DNA from 2 places in the Staphylococcus sp. NRL 16/872 genome. Region 1 is predicted to be linked to the other one. Evidence: predicted binding sites of a transcription regulator. Region 1 holds the regulator's gene; the other holds the start of a gene.

Region 1 (9,867 bases):
TGTTGTTGAAAAGCGGTTGGGTGAACCGATAAACGAAATAGTTAAAGGTAGATATCGTTTTGAAGTGAAAAATGATGAATACGATGTCTTCCATCAAGACCATGTTTATTCAACTGTCTTTTATGATAAACATAATAATAATGGTGTAACAGCACTATTACAAGTAAGTGAGGCAATGGAAAACCGATTGTCCCAACAATACGGTGCGCCTTCTTCCACTTTAGAAAAAAGTTATGAATATCAAAATTATGATTTTGTAAATGCCGAACGTAAACAACATGGCTTAAATACGCTAAGTTATTCAGACAGTGTTTCTCATACAGCAAGAAAACATAGTGAAGATATGGCTAAGAATAATTACTTTGATCATACCGATTTACAAGGAAATTCGCCTTTTGATCGTTTGCATGAAGATGGTATTACATTTGATGCAGCTGGAGAAAATTTAGCGTACGGTCAAACAAGTAGTATCTTTGCGCACGAAGGGCTGATGAATTCTTTAGGTCATCGTAAAAATATACTCAACACCAATTTTACTACGTTAGGTGTTGGAGTAGATTTCAATAATGATCGTCAACCATATTGGACTGAAAATTATACAGGATAATGGTTTAAATATACAATGTTTGGGGTATCTTTTTATTGATAAGGAAGTTGATATTATGACAACTAATACTCAAAATAAAAAAGACATTCTTGATAAAGTAAAAGATATTTTAAACAAAAAAGAATCAGTTAAACAAAAGAACTAGAGCTAGCTTAAAGCTAGCTCTAGTTCTTTACTTTATATATATATATATAAGAGAGATAGTTAACTTAAGAAAACAAGTGCTACTTATAATTCTCTATAAAGACCTATTACTTTACCGATAACAGTGACGTTATCTAAATATATAGGATTCATAGTGCTGTTTTCTGGTTGTAATCTATAACGATTTTTTTCTTTATAGAAACGTTTTACAGTAGCTTCATCATCTTCAGTCATTGCTACAATTATATCTCCATTTTCTGCAATTGTTTGGCTTCTAACGATGACTTTGTCTCCATCTAAGATGCCAGCTTCAATCATACTTTCACCAATGACATTTAAAATAAAGATATCACTGTTATGAGTAGATGTTAAATGCTCAGGTAATGGAAAATATTCTTCAATATTTTCTACAGCAGTGATAGGTACGCCAGCTGTAACTTTACCAATTACTGGAACATATATTGTTTCTTCCATGTTAATAGAACCATTTGATTGTTCACTTACAATTTCAATTGCTCTCGGTTTAGTCGGATCTCGTTTAATATATCCTTTTTCTTCTAATCTTGATAAGTGACCATGAACGGTAGAACTGGAAGCTAAACCGACAGCTTCTCCGATTTCACGAACACTTGGTGGATATCCTTTGACTTGAACTACATGTTTAATGTAATCATATATTTCACTTTGTCTTTTTGTTAATTCTCTCATATATAGGCACTCCCTATGTTTATTTAATGTTATTATAGCATTATTTTTTCTTTAAAACAAACATTTGTTCGTTTTTGTATTGACTAGGAACGTCTGTTCTGTTAAAGTATAAATACAAACAAACGTTCTAGGAGTGTAATCAATGATTAATAAATATACTAGTAATTTTATAAGCAATGTTGTTGTAATTATGGTTTCTTGCATAGTTTTTCTAGTTTTCTTCATTAGTTTATATCATAGCTCACAAACGGAACAAACGTACGAAATTACAGACCATACTATTTCTAAAAAAGCTATGTTAAATAGTGACGATAAGAACATAAAAGATGAAAATACAGAACAAACAGATTACAAAGTGTTCGCATTAGTTCAATAAAATTTCAAAATGTTGGCTGATGTTATATATATAAATTTTCAAAGCATAAATTTCTCATCCAATTCGACGAGGTATTTATGCTTTTTATTTTAAGAAAGTATTCAATGTGAAAAAGAATGTTGAAAGAGTATTAATATTTATCCTATGAGATATGTAACTTAAGGTTTTGGTAACTTGTTAAAATAGAAATAGCTTTTCAAAAACTTTTTTAACCTACATTTTTTTGTTATATTTTATAAAGTAATTATTAAAAATATTATATTTGAAGAGAGAGTGATTGCCTTGACTAAAGACAATTTAAATATAGATAGAATTAATGAATTAGCTAAAAAGAAGAAAGAACAAGGATTGACTGAAGCTGAAGCAAAGGAACAGTCTAAATTACGCAAAGCTTATTTAGAATCATTTAGAAAAGGATTTAAGCAACAAATTGAAAGTACTAAAGTAATAGACCCAGAAGGAAACGACGTAACACCAGAAAAATTGAAAAAAATTCAAGAAGAAAACAAAAATCACAAAGGCTAAATTATAAGGCCTAAACCCCTAAGCTTAATTCCTTATCAAAAACAATATATTTAAGTTATAATATAACAAAGATTATTTAGTAGAAGGGAAGTATTATAGATGTTTAACGAGAAAGACCAATTAGCCATTGATACTATTCGTGCTCTAAGTATTGATGCAATTGAACAAGCAAATTCTGGGCACCCAGGTCTACCTATGGGAGCAGCTCCAATGGCTTATACTTTATGGACACGCCACTTAAACTTCAATCCACAATCAAAAGACTATTTTAATAGAGATCGCTTCATTCTTTCAGCAGGACATGGTTCGGCTTTACTTTATAGTCTGCTTCATGTGTCAGGAAGTTTAGAATTAGAGGAACTTAAACAGTTCAGACAATGGGGTTCAAAAACACCTGGTCATCCAGAATTCAGACATACGGATGGCGTAGAAGTTACAACTGGTCCTTTAGGCCAAGGTTTAGCTATGTCAGTAGGTATGGCCTTAGCAGAAGATCATTTAGCCGGTAAATTTAATAAAGAAGATATCGATATCGTTGATCATTACACATACGTATTAGCTTCTGATGGTGACTTAATGGAAGGTATCTCTCATGAAGCTGCTTCTTTCGCTGGTCACAATCAATTAGATAAATTAATTGTGTTATATGATTCAAATGATATTTCTCTTGATGGCGAATTAAATAAATCATTCTCGGAAGATACTAAAAAACGTTTCGAAAGTTATGGATGGAATCATATCTTAGTTAAAGAAGGCAATGATTTAGAAGAAATTGATAATGCTATTACTAAAGCTAAGTCTCAAAAAGGCCCTACAATTATTGAAGTTAAAACAATTATTGGTTTCGGTGCGCCAAATGTAAGTGGTACTAACGGTGTTCACGGTGCGCCATTAGGTGAAGATGAAAGAAAATTAACATTTGAAGCTTATGGTTTAGATCCTGATAAACGCTTCTATGTGCCAGAAGAAGTATATGAAATTTTCCAAAAAACTATGTTAAAACGTGCTAATGAAAATGAAGATGCTTGGAAAGAAAAATTAGAAGAATATTCTAATAAATATCCAGAATTAGCTGAAGAATTTAAATTAGCGATTAGTGGTAAATTACCTAAAAACTATAAAGATGAGTTACCTAAATTTGATAGCGACCATAATGCTGCAACTCGTGCTGATTCAGGAGAAGTTATCCAAGCTTTAAGTAAATCAGTGCCTTCATTCTTCGGTGGTTCTGCTGACTTAGCTGGTTCTAACAAATCTAATGTTAAAGAAGCTACAGATTATGATCGTAACACACCTGAAGGCAAAAACGTTTGGTTTGGTGTGAGAGAATTTGCAATGGGCGCAGCAGTTAATGGTATGGCAGCTCATGGTGGTCTTCACCCATACGCTGCAACCTTCTTCGTATTCAGTGATTACTTAAAACCTGCACTTCGTTTATCAGCAATTATGGGACTTAATTCAACATTTATCTTTACACACGATTCAATTGCAGTTGGTGAAGATGGTCCCACTCATGAACCAATTGAACAATTAGCTGGTTTAAGAGCGATTCCAAATATGAATGTTATCCGTCCAGCTGATGGCAATGAAACAAGAGTAGCTTGGGAAGTTGCTTTAGAATCTGAACAAACACCAACATCATTAGTATTAACTCGTCAAAATCTTCCTTATTTAGATGTAGATGAAGCTACCGTTGAAGAAGGTGTTCGTAAAGGTGCTTATACAGTTTATGAAACTGAAACTAAACCAGAATACCTACTATTAGCTACTGGTTCAGAAGTGAGCTTAGCTATTGAAGCGGCTAAAGATCTTGATAAACAAGGCAAAGGTGTAAGAGTAGTCTCTATGCCAAACTGGTTAGCATTTGAACAACAAAGCGATGAATATAAAGAATCAGTCATTCCTAAAGACATTACTAAACGTGTTGCTATTGAAATGGCTTCACCACTTGGTTGGCATAAATACGTCGGTACTGAAGGTAAAGTTATCGGTATTGATGGATTTGGCGCAAGTGCCCCTGGTGATTTAGTAGTAGAAAAATATGGATTTACTAAAGAAAATATTTTAAATCAAATTAGAACATTCTAAATCATTACCTTTGCTTAAAGGAAGGCTTTCAACGCGAAAGTCTTCTTTTTTATAAAATTTTAGGTATCAAAGTAATGCATTAATTTGTTATCATAATAAATGTGTTTTTATTCTTAAACTAGCTATTGAAAATAAGATAGTTATTTAGTAAAATTCAGTAGGTATAGAAAGTGGGTGAAACAATGGCAACTTGGTTAGCGATAATATTAATCATTTTAGCGCTTATCATCGGACTTGTTGGTGGTTTCTTCTTAGCAAGAAAATATATGATGGATTATTTGAAAAAAAACCCACCTATTAATGAAGAAATGTTACGTATGATGATGATGCAAATGGGACAAAAACCATCTCAAAAGAAAATTAATCAAATGATGACTATGATGAACAAAAACATGGATCAAAACATGAAAGGTTCAAAAAAATAATTTTTAAGAAGGATTGTGCCGTTAAAAGGTTTACAATCCTTTATTTTTGATGTAAAACAATTTTAGGATTATTAATGATCTAGCAATTTAAGTTGAAATTTAGCTATTGAAAATAATTTTTGGAAGTATTAGTTTATGAATATAAGAAGGTGTAATTTTGGCATATTTAATTTTTTCAGTAGTATTTGCATTATTTATGGGGATTGTTGTTATTTTCATACGTATGAAAGCTCAAAAATTCCCGGTTAATGAGAAAAAAATTATCTTACCACCGTTTTTTATGGCAACGGGTGCTTTAATGTATGTCATTCCATACTTTAGATTAACTGGTGCAGAAATCATTGAATCTATCATCTTAGGCGTTATTTTTTCATCTGTACTAATTTGGACGAGCCATTTTGAGGTTCATGGAACTGAAATTTATATGAAAAGATCTAAAGCTTTTCCAATCATTTTAATTTCATTATTAATTATTCGTACAGTGATTAAAATATTTATTAGTAGCTCAATTGATCCTGGTGAAATCGGGGGGATGTTCTTTTTATTAGCATTCAGTATGATTGTACCGTGGAGAATAGCTATGTTATACAAATTTAAAAAGTTAAAAAAATCTTTAGTTTTATAGATTTTGTGGAAGTGGTACAGAAATGATTTTAGTTTCTGTATCGCTTCTTTTTTCATTTGAATTGAGGAAAAAGAATGTGTATAATTTATACGAACAAACGTTCTTAAGGGGGATTTCTATGAAGATAATACATACAGGAGATTGGCACTTAGGAAAGATTCTAAATGGCAAGCAATTTTTAGAAGATCAAGAATACATATTAAATCAGTTAATAAATAAGATTAATGAAGAAAATCCAGATGTTTTTATAATTTCTGGTGATATTTACGATACAACATACCCAAGTAAGGAAACAATTAAATTATTCGAAAAAACACTTAGTACGATAAATATAAAAATGAATATTCCCACTATTATTACAAATGGCAACCACGATGGGAAAGAACGCTTAAATTATGGTTCTACTTGGTTTCAACATTCAAACCTATACATACGCACTAAATTAGAGGATATGAATTATCCTATTACAATTAATGGTGTTAATTTTTATACATTACCTTTTGCGACGGTAAGTGAGATTAAAGTATTTTTTGAAGATGATTCAATTGAATCATATGAACAAGCAACTCAAAGATGTATTGCGTATATTTCTGAAACTATGAATAAAGATGAAGTTAATGTTTTAATTGCACATCTCACAATTAATGGAGGAAAAACGTCTGATTCTGAAAGACCACTTACAATTGGTACAGTTGAAAGTGTAGATAAAGCATCTTTCAACATTTTTGACAAAGTATTATTAGGCCATTTACATCATCCATTTAGTATTGAAGATAATGTGATTAGTTATAGTGGTTCATTATTGCAATATTCATTCTCAGAAAGTAACCAACCAAAAGGTTATAAGCGACTTGTAATTAATTCTAAAGAAGATATTACTAATCAGTTTATACAGCTTAAACCTTTGCGAGAATTGGAAGTGATCGAAGGTGAATACGAGGATGTTATACAAGGTAACGTGAAAATGAAGAATAAAGAAAATTATTTTCATTTTAAATTGAGAAATATGTCACATATTAATGACCCTATGATACAACTCAAACAACTTTATCCTAATACCTTATCATTAAGTAATATAACCTTTGAAAGTAGTGGTCAATTCTATCAAGCTGAATTAAAACAAGAAGATGATGTGACGATTATTAAGCAATTTTATAAAACGATTGCAGATCAAGAGCTAACTGATTATCAAAGTAATAAAATTCATGACTTACTTAATCAAGTAATTAACAAGGAGGTTTAAAGGTTGAAGCCTATAAAATTAAAATTAACTAACTTCGGACCTTTTTTAAATGAAACAATTGATTTTCAAGAAATTAATAATGAACGATTATTTTTGATAAGTGGTAAAACTGGCTCAGGTAAAACAATGCTATTTGATGCAATTGTCTTCGCTTTATTTGGTAAAGCTTCTACAGAAGGGCGAAATGAAAGTGAATTAAGAAGTCATTTTGCAGATGGAAAATCACCTATGTCTGTCATTTATGAATTTGAACTTAAAAATAAAACATTCAAGATTGTGAGACAGGGCGCTTTTACAAAAGAAGGTAATTTCTCTCAAACGCCAGGTAAGTTAGATGTCTATGAATTAGAAAAAGAAACAAATCAATATGAATTACGGGAGAGTAAGATTAGTTCCGGAAATGCGTTTATTAAAAGTATTTTAGGCGTGAATGCAGAACAATTTAGACAACTATTTATCTTGCCACAAGGTGAATTTAAGAAGTTTTTAGTTTCTAATAGCTCTGATAAGCAAAGTATTTTAAGAACTTTATTTAATAGTATAAGATTCGAAGAAATTCAGAATTTGCTAATAAATGAAGTGAAAGCTGAAAAGAAACAAATTGAATCACGTCAAAATCAAATTCAATTATTATGGGCAGATATAGATGATTTTGAAAATGAAACGTTGAGTCAACTTAAGTTAATCGATAGTCTACAAACTCAAGAAATTTTAAAAATAATGCCTCATTTTAAAGAAGTGGGTAATCAGTTACTTAAAGATTATGAAAAATTAAAAAATAAAAACTATGAAGTGCTAACGAATTTAAATCAACGTATTGAAGATAATAAACAACTTCAACAAAATATTATAGATTTAGAAAAACGAAAAGAATTAAAAAAACAATTAGATGAAAAAGCTAGTTATATTAACCAATTGAATGAAGAATTGGATAGATTAAATGAAATAAAAACGTTATCTAATTTATATGAGCAAGAAAGAAATAAAGTCTTAAAAATTGAAGAAATAAAAAATAAAATAGCGACCTCAAAATCTAATATTACTCAATTAAAAGAATCATTAGAATTACATTCAGGTGAAATGGAATCTTTAGTACAAAACGAAAAAAGTATTGAACAAAGATCTGAATATATTAATAATACTAGACAATTTTATGTAAATCTCACAAAATACAACAACGCTTATACTGAAATAAAAACTACTGATAATCAGATTATTGATAATAATAAAAAGCAAAAAGAGGTTAGCCATGATGTAAATGCACTTAACGAGAAAGTTAAAACGATTGAGGTTAATGAGGATGAGATTGATCAATTAACACAAAGTATTTATGAATTAGAAAGAGAAATTGAAAATCAAAAACAATTACAAACTAATAAAGATAAATATGCCGAATTAAAAATTGAATATGAGGATATAACAAAGCAATTCAAAGTCTTAAAACAAGAAATAGACAACTCTAATACGCAATTAGAAAATATTGATAGAACAAACATTGATTTAAATGATAAACAAACGTTTGTGCAAGAAGTTCAATCTGCATTGCATATTGGTGATACTTGTCCAATATGTGGAAATGAAATTGAATCTTTAAATGAACATATTGATTTTGAAAAAATTAATCAAAATCAACAATTGATAAGAAAATTAACCAACGATATCAATGAAAAAAATATTAAATTAAGTCATTTAGAAACTGCTCAAGCTTTTGTGACTAAGCAAATGAATGAATTAGAAGTTAATGAAAGTGAATTACAAGATATTAATCAATTAGAACAATCAGTACAAGATAAAAAGAAAGAAAAACAACTAATTCAAGAACAAAAAAATGCACTCAAAAAATATAACTCTCAATTAGATCATCTTAAAGAAACTAAACATCAATTATTGGTGGATTACGAAAAATTAAACTCTCAGAGAAATCAATATGAAATATTAATTAATGATTTTGAAAAAACGACACAGTTTAATGACATTAAGTCATTTGAAAAACATTATATTAACAATGAAAAAATGGTTACTGACTTTCAAAAACAAAAAGAAAATTTAAATAAAAAAATTCAACAAAATAACCAAGCATTAGCTATCGAAAAAAATAATTTGGAAAATCATGAAAATGGTAATCAAGAACTAAAAGAAGAGTTACAAAAATTGAAAGCTCAAATAGATAATGAAATGACAAGAATTGGTGTCGCAAATTATGAAGAAATTGAGAAATTGTTAAAAAAATTAAATATTAAAAATGATATTGAAAAAGAAATTGAAGACTATAATCATGAACAACATAAACACTCAATTGAAATAGAGCGATTAACTCGTTTAACAAAAGATAAAGAATTAGAAGATATTCAATCTTTAGATGAAGAAAAACAAAAGGTAGAAAAGTATTACAATGAAACACTCGAAATCTCAGCAACTTTACAATATAAAATACAACAAAATGATAAGAAATTTGAAAATATGAAGGTTCACATCAACTATTTAAATGAAGAATTAAAAGAACAACAACAAATATTCGAATTAGCTGAAGTATTGTCGGGCAAAAACAATCAAAAACTAACTCTCGAAAACTATGTTTTAATTTATTATTTAGAACGTATTATTCAACAAGCCAATTTGCGATTGAAGAAAATGAGTGGTCAAAGATACCAACTTCAACGTAGACAAACGGTCTCACAAGGTTATAGTGGATTGGAAATTGATGTATTTGATCTTCATTCTAACCATTCGAGACATATTAGTTCTTTATCAGGTGGAGAAACATTCCAAGCGTCTCTCGCTTTGGCGTTAGGGTTAAGTGAAGTGGTTCAACAAGAATCTGGTGGTATCACTTTAGACTCTATGTTTATTGATGAAGGATTTGGAACATTAGACCAAGAGACTCTTGAAACAGCGCTAGATACTTTAATGAAATTACAAACTTCTGGAAGAATGGTGGGAATTATCTCGCATGTCAGCGAATTAAAGCAACGTATTCCACTTATACTCGAAGTAAAAACAAATCAATACCAAAGTAGTACACAATTTAAATGGCATTAATACGACAACAATCAATATAAATAAGATAAAAAGACATCATAGTATCTATACGGATAGAAATGTATAGATATTAAGATGTCTTTTTAT
Region 2 (9,867 bases), 1.2 Mb from region 1:
ACTTTTTCGACAAGCCCTCACCTTTAGCATGGCTTATACTTGTCTATCACTTCTAAGTTATCATCATTTTGCATACAATTGTTTATCCATTTCATGAACAATTATTCCAAATCTAGATTTATATAACAATTAACAAATTTTACACAAATTAAACGAAAGTAATATTGTAATCAAATAGTAATACTTTTCCAAAAGACCTACTATTTAAATTATATAAAGGAGATTTGACTATGCATAAATTTACTAAAATTACTTTGTCATCTGTTATTGCACTTGGAACTGTATTAGGAGTTGGATATTCAACTGAAGCAATTCATTCAAACGAAGCACATGCCACACAAAAACAATTATCAAATACTCAAATCGAAAATATCGTTAGACAATACTTTAAACAAAGTCACATTGAAACAGACAACAGTTTTGGTATTAAAGTAGCTAAAAACACTTCTCTTTTTACTGATTTACCTAAAGGTTATGTTCCTGTCGTATACGGAGAAAGAGGGGCTAATAGTTCAGCAGCAGTTTATGTTAATAAGACAACTGGTAAAATCATCGATCGCAATACTCACAATGTTGGTAACTATGATAAAAAACGACAACTTTCTAATGGTGAAATAATGAGTGTTGCGAAACAATACTTCAATAGCCATAAAATAGAAATTGAAAATAGCATGGGTCTTAAAGTGGATAAAAATGTATCACGATACAGCGATTTACCTAAAGGTTACGTCCCTGTCGTATATGCAGAACAAGGTGGCAATGGTGCATCAGTCATCTATGTCAATAAAACAACTGGTAAAGTGATCGATCACAATACGCATAATGTAGGTCATTACGGTAATAAAAAATAACATTAAATATGTGATTTACACACAATATTTATAGCATCAAAAAAACAAATCTAATGGAGACTAAATACTTAGTTTTATAAATTTATTAAAATTATGTGAAATTAAATTTCACAATTCAAACAATAATCTTTTTATATAAATTGTGTTATACTACCCATAGGAGTAATATCCTCATTAACTCCTTCACAAAAAGTTATATTATGTAATAGCTATCGGTCATAAGTTTACTTCCCCTTTGTTAAACTTATGACCTTATTTTTGTCTTTTCACATAATAATTCATTATATTTTATGAAATATATAAAATTTATTTATATTATAAGAACCCTCTTCAATTATACGAACTTATGTTCTATAATGATGATGAGGTGATGAAAATGATGCCAGAAGAATACAAACATGAAACAGATTATCGAAAAATTCCTAGAGAATACTTAGACCCTAATATCCCCCAAGGGCGCGGTATGGTTAAGTGGGCCCCCTTTGCGACAATGCCTGAACAATATGAGCGTTTACGTGAATTTATCGAAGAACAGAATAAAATTACTATGCCCTCACTGTCAGAAGATCAATTTGATACATTAAACCGACAATTAACGCAGAAATACACACAACATCAACTCGCAATGATTAGTTATTGGAGGAATGGTTATATTCATTCAATCGCTGCCTATATACGTCGTATTGATATGTTAAATCAATGTATTACCATTAGTAATGAAAATGGCTCCCAAACCATGAAACTTGAATTTGCCATTATTTGTAACGTTGAATAATCACTAAAGAAAAAACGGGGGCGGGACAGAAATCAAAATAATTTCGTCGTATCCCCAACTTGCTTTGTTTGTAGACTTTCTTTTCGAAAGTCTCTATGTTGGGGCCTCGCCCGCCAGGCAAGGATAACTAGAATTGAAAAAAGCTTGATATAAGCGCATTTTCAATTCAGTTAGCTACTGCCAAAATGTGAAATGAGCTTGTGACACTTAACAATGTCCCATGCTCATTTTCTTTATTGTTAGCTATTCATTTTTTACTTTTCAAAATAATAATTATTTACTAGTTGTGAAACCAGCATAACTAATATCTGCCTCTACCACACGCCCATGATTTACAACAAATGTAGTAGCTAAGCCCTTTTGTACAGGTCTGTATTCAAACATACCACTTGTTTTATCATTCGTGTTTCCACTGACTTTCTTCAAATCTTTACCGTATGCTTTATTAAGTTGGTTTAATGTTAAGTCCCCTTTAACTGTAAATTGAACTTTATTTGCTTTCTTACCGTCTTTAGTTACACCCGTAAATTTTTGATTATACTTTTCAACCACTTTCGTATCTTTAGTTGGCGCAAGTGTAATTCCACTAAATTTCACATTGTCATGTTTAACAGCGTTTACAAAGTTTTTGTCAGTTAAAAATTTAGCATCTTTATCGATGTAACCATTATAAGAATAATGTGGTTTAACTGCAGCATGTGCCGTTTGTTGAACTGGTAACACCGTTGCACTAACGCCTAAAAGTGTTCCAAATGCTAGAGTTGTTGAAGCAATAGTTTTTACTATTTTATTCATGATAGTCCTTCTTTCTGTATTGGATTAATAATACCTCTTTATTATTACACAATGCTCATCCACACACACTGTACTTTAGATGTATTTATCATGAAATTTAGTAAACAAAATGTAATATTATAAAAATGGCTATATACTATCTATTTTATGAAATTTCATTATAATAAAATAAATGAAAGAAAAACGGAGGACCATATTTTGAAAAAAGTATTGGCAGGTATAGTGATCGTATTACTGATTGTTGCATTAGGTTTCTCAATATTTTTTGCAGCAACACATAAAAATTCAAATACCAAGCAAGACAACCCGACTGAAAAGCATGAGAAAAAAGAGAAGCATCAGAAAAAAGAAAGTACAACTGAAGAAAATACACAAGACCAAGATGATACAACAGATAATGGCGAAAATGCCCAATATGAACCAGCAACTCAAGATACACAACAAAATTATACAAATCAAAGTAACTCTGATAATACTGAAGCAAATAAAACACAAGAAACAACACAAACACAAGAACAAGCAAGCAACTCAAGAAAAAATAGCACAGAAAGCGCAACAACCGAGAAAAATACAAACCAACCTTCAACATCTCAACAACAAAGTACACAACAAAACAGTACACAGCAAAATAGCCAACAAAACACACAACAAAATAATTCAGCACAGACTAATTCAACACAAAACAGTAATAGCTCAACACAGAATAGCAACTCAAATAACAAAACCAATTAAAAATAACCGCCTAATACGTAGTCTTCACAACTACCCATTAGGCGGTTTAAATTTGTTATTAATTTAATTAAGAATACAACTAAGTGCAATAACGTTTAAGTAATTCTTAAGATGAATAACGAATGATGTTGCGCGACTCTTGGCGGAAAAGAAAGAGCTTAAGACTACAGGCTTAAGCCTTTCCCGCAAGAAAGCGTCGCAACAAAATGAGTAACATTCATCTAAGAACTGCTTTACAAGACCAAGGCTCGACCCAGCTCCCCTAGGCAAGCATCACGACAGAATGAGTAAATATCTATCTTAGAATTACTACAAGTTACTCAGTCACGTTACTTTCATCCACACGTTTAGAAACCTTACGCATGATAGGATCTAGGATAGGTTTTCCTAAGACACCCGCTATAAAGAAAGCAAGACCGAATAATGCTAATATAAGCAATTTCGTAATTAAAATTTCTGGTACGATACCACCTACTGTTTCACGTAATGAATCAATTACATGCGTAAATGGTAAGTAAGGCGAGATCGTTTGAAAGAATTTAGGCATTGTCACTACTGGGAATGTACCACCGCCCCCTGCAATTTGTAATACCAACATAATAATCGCAATTGCTTTACCTGGGTTACCAAGTAACGATACACATGTATAAACTATCGTATTAAAGACGATCGATCCAAACAGTGCTACCAGTATGAACAAGGTTGGTGATTCCACTTGTGCTTTCAAGATTAATAAATCACCTACTACTACAATGAAGGTTTGAAGTAAGCCCATTGATATAAAGAATGCGCCTTTACCTAAATAAATTTGGCGTTTAGTTAATTCGTCTCTCAAGCTTTCATGTTTATTATCAACGGATAATAAGCTCACTGATAACAATGCTCCTACCCATATTGATAATGATGTATAGAATGGCGTCATGCCTGAACCGTAGTCTTTAACTGGGAAGACGTCCACTTGTTTCTTATCAATTGGATTCGCAATCACATCTGCTTGTTTTTTCAAGTCATTTTTCAAAGCATCAATGACTTTATCTACTGCATCATCTTTATCTAATTTTTTGAAGATTTTATTTGCTTTATTTAAATCCTTTTCAATATCTGGCAATCTATTTTGCGTAAAGTTCGCTAAATTCGCCAATGCTTCTTTAGCACGTGGTTGATTTTTATCTAATAAATTAACTGCGTTGTCATATTTATTAAATAATGTAGGCAAGTTTGTATTTACTGTCGCTGTAGCGTTCGCTAATCGTTGTTCTAATTTAGGTAAATCGTTACGTACAAAGTCTGCCGCTTTCGCCACATCTTGTTTAACAGTTGGGAAGTAAGATTGAGCTGTTTGCATTGCTTTGATATAGCTTTGTTCTAATGTTGGCAACTCACTTTGAATTGTAGCTACTCGACCTTGGCCTTGTGTCACAATCTGTTGACCAGCTGTAATTACTTGATTAATCGTATTTAATTTAGATTGAACACCTGATAATGTATTTTGGCCTTTATTTAATTGTTTTGTAATGTCGTTAGATACCAATAATAAACGATTATTTAGATTATGTTTTAAAAAGCTGCGATATTGACCTAATCCTGTATTTAAACTTGGTAAGCCACGTAAGACATTAACCGCTTCCGCTTTACCTGAACTACCATTTTCTAATGCATCGATAAGTTGATTAATAGAGCGTACAGAACTATTGATACGATTGTTTGCAGACTCAATTTGTTGAATTTGATATGTTAGGTCCACATGTTCTTTATCCTCTAACTCTTTTAAAATATCTACGAGTCGTTGGTTGTTTTTTGTCTCATTTTCAAAACGCACTTTAATATTGCGTAACACGTCATTAAATTCAGTTGGTCGATTTGAACCAATAATCCCATAAGTAATATGTTTTAAGGATTTAACATTTGATTGTGTCGCTTTAGTCTGCGTATCCGCATTATCAGATATCGTTAACAATGCTTCAGCAAGTGCGCTGTTCATGGCTTTAACATCATCCTTAGAGACGATTTGATCATTATTTAAAGTACCCTTGCTACTATTATTACTCAATGGTTGCACTTTATAAGGAGGCATGCCTGATGTGCTTTGTTGACGCAAGGCATTATTCGCTTGACCATTGACATCTTGCGCACGGCTAGTCGCTTCTTGATAATCACCCACACGTTGTTGTGCCATAGTTAGATAATCTTGGGCGTCATTTAAACGAGTATTCGCTAAATCAAGACCTTGGCTCGCAATATCTACACCTCTATTGAGACGTGGGAATTGTGCTGGAATATCATTTGACGCTACATCAAGCACGCGTTCGATATTCGGCATGTATGCATTGAGTGCTAAAATGAGTTTCGCTTTCTCATTTAGTGATGGAATCGCTGCATTGACGTCATTTAATTTCTGTTGAGCATCTAAAACATCATCTTTATAATTGCCTAACGAACGGAAGCGATTCGCGTAGTTATCTAATTGATCTTGATGGTCATTAAGATACACGATACCATTTGCAATTTTATTCAGTTTTGGCAATGAGTTATGGGCAGCATAAACTGCATTTTTAATTTTATTAATAGTTGGAATTTCATCTTCAAGTTGAATGCCGACTTTATTCGCCTCTTGAAGAATAGCTTTGGTTACTGTGGAATTAAATTGTTTATTCGCTTCATCGACAATCACAGTTGAACCTGTATCTGTCATTTTTGGTGCGACAGCATTGATTTTTTGATTCACTTTATATTCTATATCTGCTTTTTGTGGTTTCTTTCTTAATGTGCCGGTGATTTGATGAGAGAATTCTTTTGGTATGTATATGCCGGCATAGTATTTACCCATTTTAATTTCATGGTCTGCCTTTTCCCGGCTAACAAATTGCCAGTCAAATTTCTTATTCTTTTTTAATGTATCGACAAGCGTATTACCGACATTAATTTTTTTGTCACGGACTTCATCACCTTGGTCTTCATTTACAACAGCCACTTTGACATGGTTGGTATTACTATATGGGTCCCACATCGCCCAAAGGTTGAACCAAGCGTAGAATGATGGCAAGATGGCTAAACCTAGGAGAATCACCCAGACAGCAGGCGTTTTCGCCACACGCTTTAAGTCCGTTTTATATAATTTTAGTGCGTTTTTCATTGTCACACTCCTACGAATGAAATATTAAGATTTGATATCAAATTTGAGTTAAGCGTTGTTTTTTTATTTATAGAGTTAGTATAATACTTTTATTGAGTAAAGTAATAATTAGTTGATAAGTATCAACCATATTTTTTTCTAACTAGCATTATAACAAATAAGAACCTATAGAGGAAGTACTGTAAAATATCAAGACTGAAAGAACACCCTTATCAATAGACAAGTCGAAATACACAACGACGGGACTTTACTTCTTGCTTTAAGACAATGTATGAGACGGCAAAGAGTGAACGGGTTTGTCTACAGTCTATTCGCATACTAATAGGAGGAAACAAAAGCTATGTCGAAGCAAAAATTAATCGTCTATTTATTAACTACTACCCTCGTCTTTCCAACCTTTACGTCTAGTCTTGCCCACGCTGAAGATACGACTGACGAAAGTAAAGCAGAAGCATCACGTACTCATAATGATGAAGATGTAGCCTCAACTGAAGAAACTAACACTCAAGAGAGTACAAGCGCAGAACATGAAGACGATGTTAACTCAACCGACTCACAAGAGGGTTCACAAAGTACGGAAGAAGACAAATCACAAGAAACGCCAACCTCGCATAAAGAAACTGCTCATAAAGAATCTGTGAATGAGAAAACATCTAAAAAAAATGAAACAACACGTTCAAATCGTCAACAAACGGATAAAGCATCATCTCATAATAATTCGTTTTATCATACGCCATTAGCGCCATTATTTGATATTCCGAACTTAACTGACAATCATTCTTCACATTTCCTAGACCCTAATGTATTTGATGATGGTTTCAGTTTAACGAATTTAATCGCTTCATTATTTAACTTTGATAGTGATATTTCTGATTATGAACATGTTGAGCATTCTAAAGATTCTGCTAACAATGCTTCTTCAGACAACAGTGCTAATACTAGCAATTCGAATCAAAAAGCATCCACATCTCAATCTAGCACAACTCACAGTGAGAATAGTACACAAGCTGAGGATGCTACATCTGAACAGTCAGGATCAACAGAAATGCCACAACAAGAAAAAGGGGCAGCTAATACACAATCAAATGCTAGTTCAAGCGAAAGTAAAGATGATGCAAGTATTAGTAAAGCATTAGATGCGATTGATGACTTAGTTACAGATACTACAGACAATCAAAGTGATAAAGATTCAACTCAAAGTAGCGATGAACCTAATACTAATGAAGAAAATAATGCTTCTAGTGAAGATAAATCATCTACTGAAGAGAATACTAGTGAGCAACCATCTTCACATGATACATCTCAATCTGATAGCGAGTCTAAAGGGGGCAGCTTTTCAGAATCAGTATTAGACTCAGTACTTGATAAATATAGCGAAGATGCCACTAAAACACATAAGGATTATGAGTCATCTAAAGAGAGCGGAAAAACATCTGTGAATAATGATAAAGATAAATCATCCGCATCTACTAACACGCAATTACCTACTAAAGAAGAACTTGCACATAAAACAGCACCAGTCCAATCATTTGAAGATGATATTAGAAAAAATAATACGCGTTCAACTGGTCTATTCCAACTGTTGCCACAACTGAATGGCGATAGTATGAATGATGGCGATATGACAGTAGTCGAAAGTAAAGATACACGTGAGTTCATTCGATCTATTGCTAAAGATGCGCATAAAATTGGGCAAGACCAAGACATTTACGCTTCAGTCATGATTGCTCAAGCGATCTTAGAGTCAAGTTCAGGTCAAAGTGCCCTAGCGCAAGCACCAAATTATAATTTATTCGGTATTAAAGGCGCTTATCAAGGACAAACTGTAAACTTTAATACGCTCGAAGCTGGTAGCGATAATTCTATGTTTAACATTATGGCTGGCTTCAGAAAATACCCTAACACTAAAGCGTCATTAGAAGATTACGCTAATTTAATTAAAAATGGTATTGAGGGCAATCCTACGATTTATAAAGAGACTTGGAAATCTGAAGCACCTAGCTACCGTTCAGCTACGAGTCATTTAAGCAGAACGTATGCGACGGATCCAAATTATGCGACAAAATTAAATAGCCTTATTCAACATTACAATTTAACAGCATTTGATAAGAAAACTATGCCAGATTTAGATAAATATGCTAAATCAACATCAAGTGGTCAAAATGCTTCAGGTAGTGAGTTCAAACCATTTGCGATAACTGATGGTGCTACGCCATACCCTCAAGGTCAATGTACTTGGTATGTCTATGAGCGTGTGCAACAGTTTGGTCAGCACGTAGGTAGTGACTGGGGCGATGCACATCACTGGGATAATCGTGCTGAACGTGATGGTTATCATGTCATAGGTAGTCCGAAAGCACATACGGTGGCCGTGTTTGAAGCTGGTCAAGCAGGTGCTAATTCAGTGTATGGTCATGTTGCTTTTGTTGAAAAGGTTAACGATGATGGTTCGATCGTTGTGTCTGAATCTAACGTTAAAGGATTGGGTATTGTATCATATCGTGTGATTGATGCGGATACTGCACAAGAATTGCATTATATTGAGCCGAAATAATTAGATTTTAGGGTGGTTCTAAAATGAATTCTCATTTTACTTAAGTTGAGTCATCCAGAAATTCTTAGATGAATGTTACTCATTTTGTTGCGACGCTTTCTTGCGGGAAAGGCTTAAGCCTGTAGTCTTATAAAGTCGTTCTTAGATAGATATCCACTCACTTAAGTTGAGACGCTTGCCTAGGGGGCTGGGTCGAGCCACGATCTCGACACTCATCCTGCTCCCTCAGGCGTCGCTCAACTACGTTTCGTTATCTATCTTAGAACGACTTACGCAAGTGCACTCGCGCTTGTGTTCAATATAAGAATAAAAAACACCAAGAGTCGCGCAACATCATTCGTTAGTCATCTTAGAACTACTCATCTAAGTACTTTAATATTTAGGTTCATTTATATTCAGTATAGAGATCAAACTATTAACTTACGTTATATATTTTAAAAGTATTTAAGTATGTGTGATTTTATATTTTCATACTAAAAAAGGTGGGGCACTCGAAGTGCGCCACCTTTTCATTTTCAAAAATTAAGAATAAATTAGTACTTGGGTGATGAGCATGCCACCACCAAAGATGAAGACAAAGGCTACGATTGGCCACACGAATTTCAACCAGTGTGAATATTTCATGTCTAACATTTGTAATGTTGCCATGATTAAGCCGGTTGGTGCTAAGAATAACATCGCATATTGTCCGAATTGGTAGGCTGTTACGATGACGAATCTTGGGATGCCGACTGTGTCTGCAAGTGGTGCGAAGATAGGCATCGCTAACACTGCTAGTCCTGATGATGATGGAATAATAAAGCCTAAGAAGAAGAATATAATTAATAAAATGACGATAAAGATTGGTCCGCTAACACCTTGCACAAGTGAAGATGAGAAGTTTAAGATTGTATCTGAAATCAAACCATCATTCATAATCATATTGATACCACGCGCTAAACCAATGATAAGTGATACCCCTACTAAGCTAGAAGCACCATTTACAAACGCATCAACTACTGCTTTTTCACCTATACCATTTTTACCT

Evidence for each region. The regulator LexA, encoded in region 1, represses DNA repair genes until DNA is damaged. The targets are predictions, from matches to a motif close to CGAACATATGTTCG.
Region 2: the regulator LexA is predicted to act here: its motif matches at 1,191-1,204, upstream of MT340_RS01355 (YolD-like family protein).

What each region holds. Positions count from the first base shown of each region.
Region 1 covers NZ_CP119327.1:1,505,635-1,515,501, reverse strand. The annotation lists gene MT340_RS07590 (CAP domain-containing protein) at 1-607, shown strand, start outside; gene lexA (transcriptional repressor LexA) at 836-1,459, opposite strand; gene sosA (DNA damage-induced cell division inhibitor SosA) at 1,602-1,835, shown strand; gene MT340_RS07575 (DUF896 domain-containing protein) at 2,118-2,360, shown strand; gene tkt (transketolase) at 2,460-4,448, shown strand; gene MT340_RS07565 (YneF family protein) at 4,631-4,873, shown strand; gene MT340_RS07560 (CcdC family protein) at 5,031-5,498, shown strand; gene sbcD (exonuclease subunit SbcD) at 5,617-6,741, shown strand; gene sbcC (exonuclease subunit SbcC) at 6,745-9,780, shown strand.
Region 2 covers NZ_CP119327.1:274,751-284,617, reverse strand. The annotation lists gene MT340_RS01360 (hypothetical protein) at 231-851, shown strand; gene MT340_RS01355 (YolD-like family protein) at 1,228-1,626, shown strand; gene isaB (immunodominant staphylococcal antigen IsaB family protein) at 1,900-2,421, opposite strand; gene MT340_RS01345 (hypothetical protein) at 2,620-3,153, shown strand; gene MT340_RS01340 (YhgE/Pip domain-containing protein) at 3,470-6,286, opposite strand; gene MT340_RS01335 (amidase domain-containing protein) at 6,627-8,840, shown strand; gene MT340_RS01330 (YfcC family protein) at 9,363-9,867, opposite strand, start outside.